3 regions of the Microbacterium sp. ARD31 genome follow, and region 1 is predicted to be linked to each of the others. Evidence: riboswitches for the same ligand, from Rfam matches in the RefSeq annotation. Region 1 holds a riboswitch; each other region holds the start of a gene.
What was found. A riboswitch is a leader RNA that binds a small molecule or an ion and turns the genes downstream of it on or off. The one in region 1 is predicted to bind glycine.
Positions count from the first base shown of each region.

Region 2: linked by a shared signal. The riboswitch ahead of Q9S36_RS03660 (L-serine ammonia-lyase) and the one ahead of gcvP (aminomethyl-transferring glycine dehydrogenase) in region 1 are both predicted to bind glycine.
Region 3: linked by a shared signal. The riboswitch ahead of Q9S36_RS07300 (glycine cleavage system aminomethyltransferase GcvT) and the one ahead of gcvP (aminomethyl-transferring glycine dehydrogenase) in region 1 are both predicted to bind glycine.

Region 1 is NZ_JAUZVE010000057.1:28,324-32,841, forward strand. Features, by position in the region: gene Q9S36_RS45265 (FHA domain-containing protein) at 1-112, shown strand, start outside; gene Q9S36_RS45270 (MerR family transcriptional regulator) at 116-856, shown strand; gene Q9S36_RS45275 (bifunctional nuclease family protein) at 891-1,358, shown strand; gene Q9S36_RS45280 (MerR family transcriptional regulator) at 1,606-2,175, shown strand; glycine riboswitch at 2,272-2,378, shown strand; gene gcvP (aminomethyl-transferring glycine dehydrogenase) at 2,495-4,518, shown strand, end outside.
Region 2 is NZ_JAUZVE010000001.1:715,264-719,781, reverse strand. Features, by position in the region: gene Q9S36_RS03670 (NrtR DNA-binding winged helix domain-containing protein) at 1-24, opposite strand, end outside; gene Q9S36_RS03665 (MarP family serine protease) at 166-1,338, shown strand; glycine riboswitch at 1,404-1,489, shown strand; glycine riboswitch at 1,490-1,583, shown strand; gene Q9S36_RS03660 (L-serine ammonia-lyase) at 1,658-3,022, shown strand; gene gcvT (glycine cleavage system aminomethyltransferase GcvT) at 3,034-4,152, shown strand; gene gcvH (glycine cleavage system protein GcvH) at 4,149-4,518, shown strand, end outside.
Region 3 is NZ_JAUZVE010000002.1:123,539-128,056, forward strand. Features, by position in the region: gene gcvP (aminomethyl-transferring glycine dehydrogenase) at 1-1,286, opposite strand, end outside; gene gcvH (glycine cleavage system protein GcvH) at 1,361-1,744, opposite strand; gene Q9S36_RS07300 (glycine cleavage system aminomethyltransferase GcvT) at 1,741-2,919, opposite strand; glycine riboswitch at 3,074-3,166, opposite strand; gene Q9S36_RS07305 (MarP family serine protease) at 3,220-4,395, opposite strand.

The sequences.
Region 1 (4,518 bases):
CGGCACCTACGTCAACCGCGACCGCATCGACTCCGTCGAGCTCAACGACGGCGACGAGGTCCAGATCGGCAAGTACCGCCTCGTCTTCTTCTCCTCCCACCCGGACAGCTGATCCGTGAGTGCCTCGACGCCTGCGAGCTCGGGTCGCGGCGCCCGCTTCAACATCGGGCAGGTCCTCGACCAGCTGCGGCCCGACTTCCCCGGGGTGACCATCCCCAAGATCCGCTTCCTGGAGGACAAGGGCCTGGTCAAGCCCGAGCGCACCGCCGCCGGCTACCGCAAGTTCTCCGGCGACGACGTCGCGCGGCTGCGCTACATCCTGCTGATGCAGCGCGACCACTACCTCCCGCTGAAGGTGATCGGTGACCACCTCGACGCGATCGACCGGGGACTGGAGCCGCCGCCGATCGAGTCGGTGGTGCCGACCGTGCCGAAGGTCGCCCTCAGCGCCGACGGCCTCCCCAGCCCCGAGTCGTTCCGGCGCACCAGCGAGCTGCGGCTCTCACGCCGCGAGCTGCTCAAGGTCGCCGACATCTCCGAGGACCTGCTCGCCCAGCTCGAGCAGTACGGCCTGGTGAGCGCCCGCACGGGCACCGGGCACTTCGACAGCGACGCGCTCGTCGTTGCGCAGACCGCGCGGGAGCTGGCCGACTTTGGCTTCGAGCCGCGCCACCTGCGCGCGTTCAAGACGGCCGCGGACCGCGAGGTCGGCCTGGTCCAGCAGGTCGTCGCGCCCCTCGCCCGGGGCCGCGACGCGGCCGCGCGGGGGCGCGCCGAGGACGCCACCTCGGAGATCGCCGCCCTCTCGGTCCGCCTCCACGCGACCCTCGTCAAGATCGGCCTCGACCGCGCCTGACGCGCCCCTCACCGCACGTGAGTAGGGTGGGGACATGCGGGAAATGGACGTCGTGGGTGTCCGTGTCGAGATGCCTTCCAACCAGCCCATCGTGCTGCTGCGCGAGGTGACGGGGGAGCGCTACCTGCCGATCTGGATCGGAGCGGTCGAGGCCACGGCCATCGCCTTCGCCCAGCAGGGCGTCACCCCACCGCGCCCCCTGACGCACGACCTGATGCGCGACGTGCTCGCCGCCACCGGGCAGCGCCTCGACGAGGTGCGCATCGTCGACATGCAGGAGGGCATCTTCTACGCCCAGCTCGTCTTCGACGGCGGCGCCGAGGTGGGCGCCCGCCCGTCCGACTCCATCGCGCTCGCCCTGCGCACCGGCACCCGGATCGTGTGCGCGGAGTCGGTGCTCGAGGAGGCCGGGCTCGCCGTGCCGGCCGAGCAGGAGGACGAGGTCGAGCGCTTCCGCGAGTTCCTCGACCACGTCTCGCCGGACGACTTCGAGTCCCACTGACCCCAGCGCCAACACTCACCCTCAGGTTGAGGTTGAGGGTTGCGACACGCCGCGGGCGTGGATGGACAAGCCGGAGCGACGGGCTTACCGTGAACTGTCTTCGTTGTAACTCCACCGCTGTGGTTGCCCCGTCCGCGGGACGCCCCAGTGGATCCTTCCCCCCAGGAGTTACCGCACAACGGAGGAACTGACCTGGAGGGTCGCTGTGGGTAGCAACGAGAACGACCAGGGCGCGGACGCCGCCCAGATCACCGCTGCGGCGGAGGCCGCCGAGCTCGCCGAGGAGCAGGGCCTGCTCTTCGACGACGACGTCTCGCCGCTGCCCAGCGACACCGGCTACCGCGGTCCCACCGCGTGCAACGCCGCCGGCATCACCTACCGCCAGCTCGACTACTGGGCCCGCACCGGTCTGGTCGAGCCCAGCGTGCGCGGTGCCGCCGGCTCCGGCTCGCAGCGGCTCTACTCCTTCCGCGACATCCTCATCCTCAAGGTGGTCAAGCGGCTGCTCGACGCCGGCATCTCGCTGCAGCAGATCCGCACCGCGACCGCCCACCTGCGCCAGCGCGGCACCGACGACCTGACCCGCGTGACCTTGATGAGCGACGGCGCCTCGGTCTACGAGTGCACCAGCAACGACGAGGTCATCGACCTCCTCCAGGGTGGTCAGGGTGTCTTCGGCATCGCGATCGGCGGGGTCTGGCGCGAGATCGAGGGCACCCTGGCCGAGCTCCCGAGCGAGCGTGCCGCCGAGGAGCCCGCCGCCCCGGTCGCCGGCGACGAGCTGGCCGCGCGGCGCGCCGCCCGCCAGACCGGCTGACAGACCACTCCCACCGCACGATCCTCCGACGAAGCCGCCCGCGACACCGGGCGGCTTCGCCCATTTGTGTTGCGTATCGCTAAACTCGTGGTGCCGACATCCCGCACGGGAGAGTCGTCGCGCCCGGTCGTGAGGCCGGGCCGGTGCGCCGAAGGGGCAATTCCTCCCCGGAACCTCTCAGGCACCAGGACCGTGCGGGTTGGCACTCTGGAGGCCTCCTGGCCGACAGAGGGGGAGGTCCAGCCAGTGACCTCTGGGAGACTCCGTGACGGACGCCACCTCCAGCCCCTCGACCGGTCCCGCGACCGGCCCCGCGTCGGTGACCGACGCCAGCGCCCTGGGGGAGTTCGTGCCCCGGCACATCGGCCCTGACGACGCCGCGATCGCGCACATGCTCGCCGCCGTGGGCCACGAGTCGCTCGAGTCGCTGATGGCGGCCGCCGTCCCCGGGGGGATCCGCACGGCTGCGGCCCTCGACCTGCCGGACCCGCTCGACGAGGAGGCCACCGCCCGCGCGCTGCGCACGCTGGCCTCGCAGAACCGCCCGGCCGAGGCGATGATCGGCCTGGGCTACCACGGCACGATCACGCCCCCGGTGATCCGCCGCAACGTGCTGGAGGACCCCTCCTGGTACACCGCGTACACGCCGTACCAGCCGGAGATCTCCCAGGGCCGCCTCGAGGCGCTGCTGAACTTCCAGACCGTGGTCGCCGACCTGACCGGCCTGCCCACCGCCAACGCCTCGCTCCTCGACGAGGGCACCGCCGCCGCCGAGGCGATGACGCTCGTGCGCCGTGCGCAGCGCACCGCGGCCGGCCCCTTCGTGATCGACGCCGACGCCCTGCCGCAGACCATCGACGTGGTCCGCACGCGCGCGGAGGGGATGGGCATCGAGGTGGTGGTCGCCGACCTGGCCGCCGGCCTCCCCGAGGGCGACCTGTGCGGCGTCCTCGTCCAGTACCCCGGCGCCTCGGGTGCCGTGGCCGACCCCCGTCCCGTGATCGAGGCGGCCCACGAGCGCGGCGCGCTGGCCGTGGTGTCGGCCGACATGCTCGCCCTGGCCCTGCTGGAGGCCCCGGGCACGTTCGGCGCCGACGTCGTCGTCGGCTCGTCCCAGCGCTTCGGCGTACCCCTCTTCTACGGCGGACCGCACGCCGGGTTCATGTCCGTCTCGGCCGGCCTCGAGCGGCACCTGCCCGGCCGGCTCGTGGGCGTCTCGGTGGACGCCGAGGGCCGTCCGGCGTACCGCCTCGCGCTCCAGACCCGCGAGCAGCACATCCGCCGCGACAAGGCGACCTCCAACATCTGCACGGCGCAGGTGCTGCTCGCCGTCGTCGCCTCGATGTACGCCGTCTACCACGGCCCCGAGGGCCTGCGCCGGATCGCGCAGCGCACCCACGACCACGCCTCCCGCATCGCGGCTGCCCTGCGGGCCGGGGGAGTGGAGGTCGTCAACGACACCTGGTTCGACACGCTGACCGTGGCGGTGCCGGGCCGCGCCGGCGACGTCGTCGCGGCTGCGCGCACCATGGGACTGCACCTGCGCCTGATCGACGACGACCACGTCGGCCTCTCGACCAGCGAGCGCACCTCGGCGTCGACCGTCGCCGCGGTGCTGCGCTCCTTCGGGGTCGCCGCCGTGGACGAGGCCCCGGCAAGCGGGCTGCCCGAGGAGCTGCACCGCACGACGGACTTCCTCACCCACGAGGTCTTCCACGCCCACCACAGCGAGACCCAGATGCTGCGCTACCTGCACAAGCTCTCGGGCCGCGACTACGCACTGGACCGCGGCATGATCCCGCTCGGTTCGTGCACCATGAAGCTCAACGCGACCACCGAGATGGAGCCGGTCAGCCTGCCCGGGTTCGCCGACCTGCACCCGTTCGCCCCGGCCCAGGACGCCACCGGCTACCGCGAGCTCGTCGACGACCTCGAGTCGTGGCTCGCGGAGGTCACCGGCTACGACAAGGTCTCCGTGCAGCCCAACGCCGGGTCCCAGGGCGAGCTGGCCGGCCTGCTGGCGATCCGCGGCTACCACCGGGCCAACGGCGACCTCGACCGCAACATCTGCCTGATCCCGTCGTCGGCCCACGGGACCAACGCCGCCTCCGCCGTGATGGCCGGCATGAAGGTCGTGGTGGTCAAGGCCTCCGACGACGGGTCGGTCGACCTCGACGACCTGCGCGCAAAGTGCGACGAGCACGCCGAGACCCTCGCCGCGATCATGGTGACCTACCCCTCGACCCACGGGGCCTACGAGGACACGATCACCGACCTCTGCAAGATCGTCCACGACCACGGCGGCCAGGTCTACGTCGACGGGGCCAACCTCAACGCGCTGCT
Region 2 (4,518 bases), on a different contig from region 1:
GGGAGGGGAGGTTGTTCTTGTCATGGTGACCTTAACTGCCGAGGTCGATCTTAGAGTCGATATGACCAGAACCGCAACACGAACCGATTTCCCAGCAGCGGCGGCCTACGCTGATCGGGAGGAACCGCCGGCTCTCCCGGGCGGACTCGTCAAGGGAGGCCCGCCGTGCTCGTCGTCGACATCATCGTCGTGCTCGTGCTCATCGCCGCGCTGTTCGGCGGACTCCTGCGGGGTCTCGTGGCCACCGCCGGCACGCTCGTCGGCATCGTTCTCGGCGCCGTCGTCGCCGTGTGGCTCACCCCCGTCATCGCGCCCGCCTTCACGGGCTGGGAGTACCGCAGCCTCGTGCTGGCGATCATCGCCCTCGGCATCGTGGCCCTCCTCGCCGCGCTCGGGACGGCCGTCGGCAGACGCCTCCGCCGCGGCGTCGACCGCGCGCGGCTCGCCCCGCTCGACCGCATCCTCGGCGGCGTCGTGAACACCGCCGCGGCCGCCGTCGTGCTGCTGCTCACGAGCGGCGCGATCGTCGGCTCCGGGATGCCGGTGGTCGCCCCCGCCGTCGCGTCCTCCCGCGTCCTGGGCGCCCTCGACGCCCTCACCCCGCCGGCGGTCGATTCCGCGCTCGCCGAGTTCCGCGGCTTCATCGTCGACGAGGGCATCCCGCGCGTCGGGGAGCTCCTGGCGCCCGAGGTGGAGCCGACGGCGCCCCCCGTCTCGCTGGACGATCCCGCGCTCGAGCGGGCCGCGGCATCCGTCGCCCGCATCAGCGGCAACGCCTACGCGTGCGGTGCGTCGCTCACCGGGTCGGGGTTCGTCGCCGCGCCCGATCTCGTCGTCACGAACGCCCACGTCGTCGCCGGTGTCGACGAGCCGCTGGTCGAACTGCCGGGACGGGATGCCGAGGAGGGCCGCATCGTCTACTTCGACCCCATCGACGACCTCGCCGTCATCAGCGTCGACGGCCTCGACGCGGCACCGCTCGAGATCGTCGACCCGGTCGCGGCGGGGACCCCCGTCGCGGTCCAGGGCTACCCGCTGGGCGGTCCCTTCACGAGCAGTGCCGCCTACGTCCTCTCGGTCGGCAGCGCCGTCGTCTCCGACATCTACGAGGACAGCTCGCAGCCGCGCGAGATCTACGCCCTCGAGGCGAACGTGCGTCCGGGCAACTCGGGCGGTCCCCTCCTCACCGAGGACGGCGAGGTGGCGGGTGTGGTCTTCGCCCGCGGCCAGGATGACGCGACCCGCGGGTACGCCATGACGACCGCCGAACTGCGCCCCGCGCTCCAGGTCTCGCCGGGCGACGCGACCGTCTCCTCCGGCGCCTGCACGACGGACTGACCGGGCCGTATCGGCGCGGCGGGCCCCGGTGATAGGCTCGCGCTCACAACCGCACACCGGACCATCGCGTCTGCTCGGGAGAAGCCCTCGTGGCTGCCGAAGGAGCAATCCCTCCCCGGAATCTCTCAGGCCCCCGTACCGAGCCGACATGGTCACTCTGAAAAGCGGCACCCTCGTGGTGCCCGCCGACGGGGCAAGCGGGCATCGCCCGCGAAATCTCTCAGGCCGATGACAGAGGGGGAGGAACTCACCCGCATCCCGCTGCGCCGTCAGGAGTTCCGTTGTTCCCCTCACCTCACCCCTCCGCCGGGTCGACACGATGTCCCTGAGCATCGGCGTCTTCGACCTGTTCACCGTGGGCATCGGGCCGTCGAGCTCGCACACGGTGGGTCCGATGCGCGCGGCCGCCGACTTCGTCTCGCGCATCGACGCGGACCGTGCCGCGCGGGTGCGGGTCGACCTGTACGGCTCCCTCGCGGCGACGGGACGTGGCCACGGCACGCTGACCGCCGTGCTGCTGGGACTCGAGGGGCTGCAGCCGGAGGAGGTCCTCCCGGCCGAAGTCGAGGAGCGCACTGCCGCGATCGCCGAGGCGCGTCGCGTCCGGCTGGGCGGCACGGGCGACGTGCCGCTGTGCGAGGACGACATCGTCCTGCACCCGCTGACAATCCTGCCCGCGCACACGAACGGACTGCGGCTGCAGGCGTGGGACGAGGACGATGTGCTCCTCGACGAGGCCGTCTACTACTCGATCGGCGGCGGGTTCATCGTCCGCGACGGCGAGGCTGCCGGCACGGCGGATGCGGCGCCCGTGCCGTTCCCGTTCGAGACGGCGGCGGAGCTCCTGGCCCACTGCGAGCGCGAGGGCTTTTCGATGGCCGAGGTCCAGCGGCGCAACGAGCGGGTCTCCCGCACCGACGACGACATCGTCTCCGGCATCCTCCACCTCGCCGACGTCATGGTCGACAGCGTCGCCTCCGGGGCGGCGCGCGAGGGGATGCTGCCGGGCGGCCTGCGCGTGCCGCGGCGGGCTCCGGCCTGGCACGCGCGCCTGCGGCGCGACGACCCGACCGGCGACGATCCCGCGCTCTGGCAGGAATGGGTCAACTTCGTGGCCCTCGCCGTCAACGAGGAGAACGCGTCCGGCGGACGGATCGTCACGGCCCCCACGAACGGCGCGGCGGGCATCATCCCCGCCGTGCTCCACTACGCGACCCACTACGCCGCGCCGGCGCGCCCCCGCGAAGAGGTCGTCGTGCCGTTCCTGCTGACGGCCGCCGCGATCGGCGTCCTCTACAAGGCGCGCGCCTCGATCTCGGGCGCCGAGGTCGGCTGCCAGGGGGAGGTCGGGTCCGCGTCGTCGATGGCGGCTGCCGGACTCGCCGAGGTCCTCGGCGGAACGCCCCGGCAGGTCGAGAACGCCGCCGAGATCGCAATGGAGCACAACCTCGGCCTCACGTGCGACCCGATCGGCGGTCTCGTGCAGATCCCGTGCATCGAACGTAACGCGATCGCCGCGGCGAAGGCGATCAACGCCGCCAAGATGGCGCTGTGGGGCGACGGCACCCACCGCGTGTCGCTCGACGAGGTCATCGTGACCATGCGCGAGACGGGGCGGGACATGAGCAGCAAGTACAAGGAGACGGCGCTCGGCGGCCTCGCGGTCAGCGTCGTGGAATGTTGAGCGGAGACGGCATGACCGAGACCACGACCGAGCCGCGGCGATCGCCGCTGCACGAGCTGCACGAGCGGCTCGGCGCGTCCTTCACCGACTTCGGCGGCTGGCTCATGCCCGTCCGCTACACGTCGGACCTCGCCGAGCACCACGCGGTGCGCCGTGCGGCGGGGATCTTCGACATCTCGCACATGGCCGAGCTCCGCATCGAAGGGACGGATGCCGCGGCGTTCCTCGACCGCGCGTTGGCCGGCCGCCTGTCGACGATGAAGGTCGGCAAGGCGAAGTACTCCCTCGTCCTCGCCGCCGACGGCGGCATCGTCGACGACGTCATCGTGTACCGCATCGCCGACGGCGAGTTCCTCGTCATCTCCAACGCCGGCAATCGCGCCGAGGTCGCGGCCGCGTTCGCCGCCGTCGCGGCGGGCGACACGCGCATCAACGACATCACCGACCGGATGTCGCTCATCGCCGTGCAGGGCCCGGCGGCCCGCGGCATCCTCGAGTCGACCGCGGGCGTCGAGGGCGTCGAACCGGCGCTCGCGGACATGACCTACTACTCGTGGGCGCGTGGCTCGTTCCAGGGCCGCAGCCTCTTCGTCGCGCGCACCGGGTACACCGGTGAGGACGGCTTCGAGCTCATGGTGCCGAACGAGGTCGCCGAGGGCCTGTGGCAGGCCGTCACCGACGCAGGCCGCGACGCGGGGCTCGTCCCCGCCGGGCTCGCCGCGCGCGACACGCTCCGCCTCGAAGCGGGGATGCCGCTCTACGGCCACGAGCTATCGCGCGACATCGTGCCGGCACAGGCGGGGCTCGGCCGCGTCGTCGCCGCCGACAAGGAGGACTTCGTCGGCAGGGACGGCCTCGCCGCCCGCGACCTCGGCGAAGCGCCCGTCCTCGTCGGGCTCGTCGCCGACGGCCGCCGCGCCGGCCGTGCCGGCTACGCCGTGCTCGCGGGCGACGACATCGTCGGCGAGATCACCTCGGGAGCCCTCAGCCCGACCCTCGGCCATCCCGTCGCGATGGCCCTCGTCCACCCCTCGGCATCCGCTGAGGGCACCGCCCTGACCATCGACGTCCGGGGGACCCGCATCCCCGCGACCGTCACCGCCCTGCCCTTCTACCGGAGACAGAAATGACCGACCTGACCGCCCTGTCCTACACCGCCGAGCACGAGTGGATCGCCTTCGACGGCGACGTCGCGACCGTCGGGATCACCGACTATGCCGCCGAGAAGCTCGGTGACGTCGTCTTCGTCGAGCTGCCCGCCGTCGGCACGACCGTCACCGCGGGCGAGACCTGCGGCGAGATCGAGTCGACGAAGTCGGTGGGCGAGCTCTATGCCCCGCTGACCGGCGAGGTCGTCGAGATCAACGACGCCGTCGTGGACGACCCGTCCTCGGTCAACGCCGGCGCGTTCGACGCGTGGCTCGTCAAGATCCGCGTGGACGGCGCGCCCACGGGCGACCTCCTCGACCGCGACGCCTACGTCGCGCTGACGGGCG
Region 3 (4,518 bases), on a different contig from region 1:
CCCTGTTCGCCGCCGCCCGACACCTCGGCCTCGGGCAGGCCGAACGCCCAGGCGATCGCGGCGAGGTCCTCGGCCGTCGTGGTCTCGTCCACCGATACGCCGACCGTGGCGTCGTCGGCCCAGAACAGCTGGTACCCGCGCTCCCGTGCGCGCTCGATGACCCGTCGCGCAGGGCCCGGGGTCGACACCCGGATCGTGTCGAAGAACGCGTCGGTGCGCAGCGAGAGCCCGTAGGAGCGCAGCCGATCGGCGAGGGCCTCGGCCTTCTGCGCCACCTCCGTGGCGATGCGGGTGAGGCCGTCCGGCCCGTGGTAGACCGCGTACATGGCGGCCATGACGGCCAGCAGCACCTGCGCCGTGCAGATGTTGGACGTGGCCTTCTCGCGGCGGATGTGCTGCTCGCGGGTCTGCAGTGACAGCCGGTAGGCGGGGTGACCCTCGGCGTCCTGCGAGACGCCGACGAGTCGGCCGGGCAGCTGGCGCTCGAGCCCCTGGCGGACGGCCATGTACCCGGCGTGGGGTCCCCCGAAGCCCAGGGGCACGCCGAAGCGCTGGGTGGTGCCGACGGCGACGTCGGCACCGAACGAGCCGGGCGAGCGCAGCAGTGTGAGGGCGAGCAGGTCGGCGGCGACCACGGCGAGCCCGCCGGCGACGTGCGCGGCGTCCACGACGCCACGGGGGTCCCAGACCTCGCCGGATGCGCCGGGATACTGCACGAACACGCCGAACAGCTCCTCGGGCAGCGTCGCTCCGCGCGCGAGGTCGCGCTCGACGATCTCGATGCCCAGGGCCGCGGCCCGGTGCACGAGCAGCGCCTTGGTCTGCGGCAGCGCGTCGGCGTCGACGACGAACACGTTCGAGGCCGCCTTCGATGCACGGCGGGCCACCAGCATCCCCTCGACGACGGCCGTCGACTCGTCGAGCATCGACGCGTTGGCCGTGGCGAGTCCGGTGAGATCGGTCACCATCGTCTGGAAGTTGATGAGCGCCTCGAGCCGCCCCTGCGATATCTCGGGCTGGTACGGGGTGTAGGCGGTGTACCACGACGGGTTCTCGAGCACGTTCCGCGCGATCACCGACGGGGTGAACGTGTCGTAGTAGCCCAGCCCGATCATCGGCCGGGCGACGCGGTTCTGCGAGGCGAGCGCGCGCAGCTCGGCGAGGGCCTCGGCCTCGGTCGCGGCGGCCGGGATGTCGCTCGTCGAGCGGGCGTCCACCTGGATGGATGCCGGAACGGCGCGTCGCACGAGGGCGTCGACGTCTTCGTAGCCGAGGGCGTCGAGCATGACGCGCTGCGCGTCGGCGTCGAGGCCGATGTGCCGGGCGGCGAAGGTGCCGCCCGCGACCGATCCGGGCCCGCTCACGCGTCCCCGCCGGTGAGTTCGACGTAGGCGGCACGATCCATGAGACCCTCCACCGCGGTCGGGTCGACGGTGATCTTCAGCAGCCACCCGTCCCCGTAGGGAGACGAGTTCACCAGCGAAGGGTCGTCGACGGCGGCGTCGTTCGTCTCGGCGACCTCGCCGGTGAGCGGTGCGTACAGTTCGCCGACGGACTTCGTCGACTCGATCTCGCCGCACACCTCGCCCGCCGTGACGGCCGATCCGGTGGACGGGAGCTCCACGAACACCACGTCGCCGAGCTTGTCGGCGGCGTAGTCGGTGATGCCGACCGTGGCGGTGGTGCCGTCGAGGGCCACCCACTCGTGCTCAGCGGTGTACTTGAGGCTGTTGAGATCGGTCACTTCTTCCTCCGGTAGAAAGGCGGGGCGGTCACGGTCGCGGGGATGCGGGTTCCGCGCACGTCGAGATACAGCACGGTGCCGGCGGCGGATGCCGCGGGGGCGACGAAGGCCATGGCGATGGGGTGGCCGAGGGTCGGGCTGAGCGCGCCGGAGGTGACCTCGCCGACGCGCGACGCGTCCGGCGCGTCCCCGTCGAAGACGCCGTACCCGGCGCGTCCGGCTCGGCGCCCCTCGGCGACGAGCCCGACGAGGACGGGCGCGTCCGTGAGGTCGCGCCCGGCGAGCGCGGCCTTGCCGACGAAGTCGTCCTTGTCCGTCACGACGACCCGGCCCAGGCCCGCCTGGGCGGGGGCGATGTCGCGCGTCAGCTCGTGGCCGTAGAGCGGCATGCCGGCCTCGAGGCGCAGGGTGTCGCGCGCGGCCAGGCCCGCCGGCACCAGCCCGAGCGGTTCGCCGGCGCGGAGCAGGGCGTCCCAGAGCGCCTCGGCACGGGTGACGGGCACGAGCAGCTCGAAGCCGTCCTCGCCGGTGTAGCCGGTGCGGCACACGAGCACACCGGTCTCGTCGAACGACGCGCTGGTCGTGGCGTAGTACGGCACGTCTGCGAGCGGTCGCTGCCACCCCGTCAGCTCGGGCGTCGCCTCGAGGACCGCCCGTGCCGCCGGACCCTGCACGGCGAGCAGGCCGTAGCCATCCGAGACGTCCTCGACGCGGGCATGCGTGCCGGGGATGAACGCGAACGACCCGTCCTGGCCGGTGAGGGGCGGCGGCGGCGGGAACATCGCCACCCGCTCGGCGAGGGCTTCGGCGACCGCGTCGCGATTGCCCGCGTTGGCGATGACGAGGTAGCGGTCGTCGGCGAGGCGGTAGACGATCACGTCGTCGATGATGCCGCCGTCGGCCGCCAGCACGAGCGAGTACTTCGCCCTGCCCTCGGCGAGCGCCGAGAGCCGGCCGGCGAGCGCGTAGTCGAGATACGCCCCGGCGTGCGTGCCGGTGACGAGGAACTCCGCCATGTGCGAGATGTCGAACAGTCCCGCGCTCTCGCGGACGGCCTTGTGCTCGGCCAGGTCGGACGAGTAGCGCACCGGCATGAGCCAGCCGCCGAAGTCCGTGAACGAGGCGCCGAGCGCTTCGTGGCGCCCACGCAGCGGCGTGGAGCGAGGGTCTGGCATGAGTTCTCCCGTCGGTCGGGCAGGCGCGGGTCCGCGCCTATCGAACTCCCCCTCTGTCATGGGCCTGAGAGTTTCGCATCGGCATCCGTTCGTCAAGGGGATGCCGGTGCTTTCACCGTCGGCGGATGTCGAAGACATCTCTTTCCAGAGTGGCCCGACCTCAGCGGTACGCGTACCTGAGAGATTGGCGGGGAGGCTTGCTCCTTCGGTGCCCGGCGTAGTGCCGGGGCTCTCCCGCAGAGGTCATCGAGCCGGTTCTGTTGCTGTTCAGTTGCGGGGCCAGCATAGCGCCCCCGACCGTCACGACGTGCAGGCGCCCGTGGACACCGGCTGCTCGAACGCATCCGCCTGGGCGAGGACGGGCAGCAGCTCGGCCGTCGTCATCGCGTAGCCGACCTCGCGGCCGTCGTCCGCCCGCGCGAACACCACGCCGGCGACGTCGCCGTCGGTGGTCAGCAGCGGGCCGCCGGAGTTGCCCGGCACGACCTGCGCCTGCAGCGCGTAGATCTCGCGTGGGGCGCTGGCGTCCTCGTAGATGTCCGGCACGGGCGCCGAGGTGGCGGACAGGACGCGGGCGGGGCCCGACGAGAACGGGCCGCCGTACGGGTAGCCCTGCACGACCGCCGACGCACCCGGCTCCAGCGGTTCGGTGATGCCGAGAGCGGCCGCATCCAGATCGTCGATCTCGATGACAGCGAGGTCGTCGACCGGATCGAAGTAGACCACGCGGCCCTCGCGGGCGGCGCGGCCGGGGAGCTCGACCACCGGTGCGTCGACCCCTGCCACGACGTGCGCGTTGGTCACGACGAGGTCGGGAGCCGCGACGAACCCGCTGCCCGTGGAGCTCGTCCCGCAGGCGTACGCCACGCCCGAGATCAGTCCGACCGAGGCCGCTGCGGCCTCGAGACGCGGTGAATCCAGCGCGATGGCCGGCAGGGGTCCGGTCTCGGTCTCGGGGGCGAGGAGACCGCCCAGTCGTGGAATGCCCTCGTCGAGGACGGCGGCCCGCAGCTGCGCGAGCGTGGTCTGCACGGGCCGGGGGGTCAGCGAGTCGATCGTGCGCAGCACCGTCGATGAGCCGATCGCGGGCGCCACCACCGGCATCCCAGTCGCGACGAGTCCCTGCCCGACGAACGAGGCGGCGAGCGCGGCGATGACGACGCTCGCGGCGCCGCCGAGGAGGCGCTCGAAGCCGCGGAGGGGGGTGCGGTCGACGCCGCGCCGCAGGGCCATGCCGATGCCGCCGCCGATCGCGATGCCGACCACCAGGAGCAGCAGGGTGCCGCCGATGACGACGAGGGGCCGCCACTGCTGAGTGGGCAGGGCGTCGTTGACCAGTGGGATGGCCCAGAGGGCGGCGAACGCGCCGCCGACGAGACCCAGCAGGGATCCGAGGCTGGCGAGCAGCCCGCGCTGGAGACCTGCCAGCAGAGCGACGACGAGGATGACGATCAGAACGATGTCGATCACCTGCACGGGGGCTCCTTCCGGGGAGGGCCACCCTACGGCGCGCGACTGGGAGAACGACGCGAACGTCACGCGTTTGACCTTCTGGTCACCATGACACTAAGATCGGTCGAAGGAGTTAGAGTCACCATG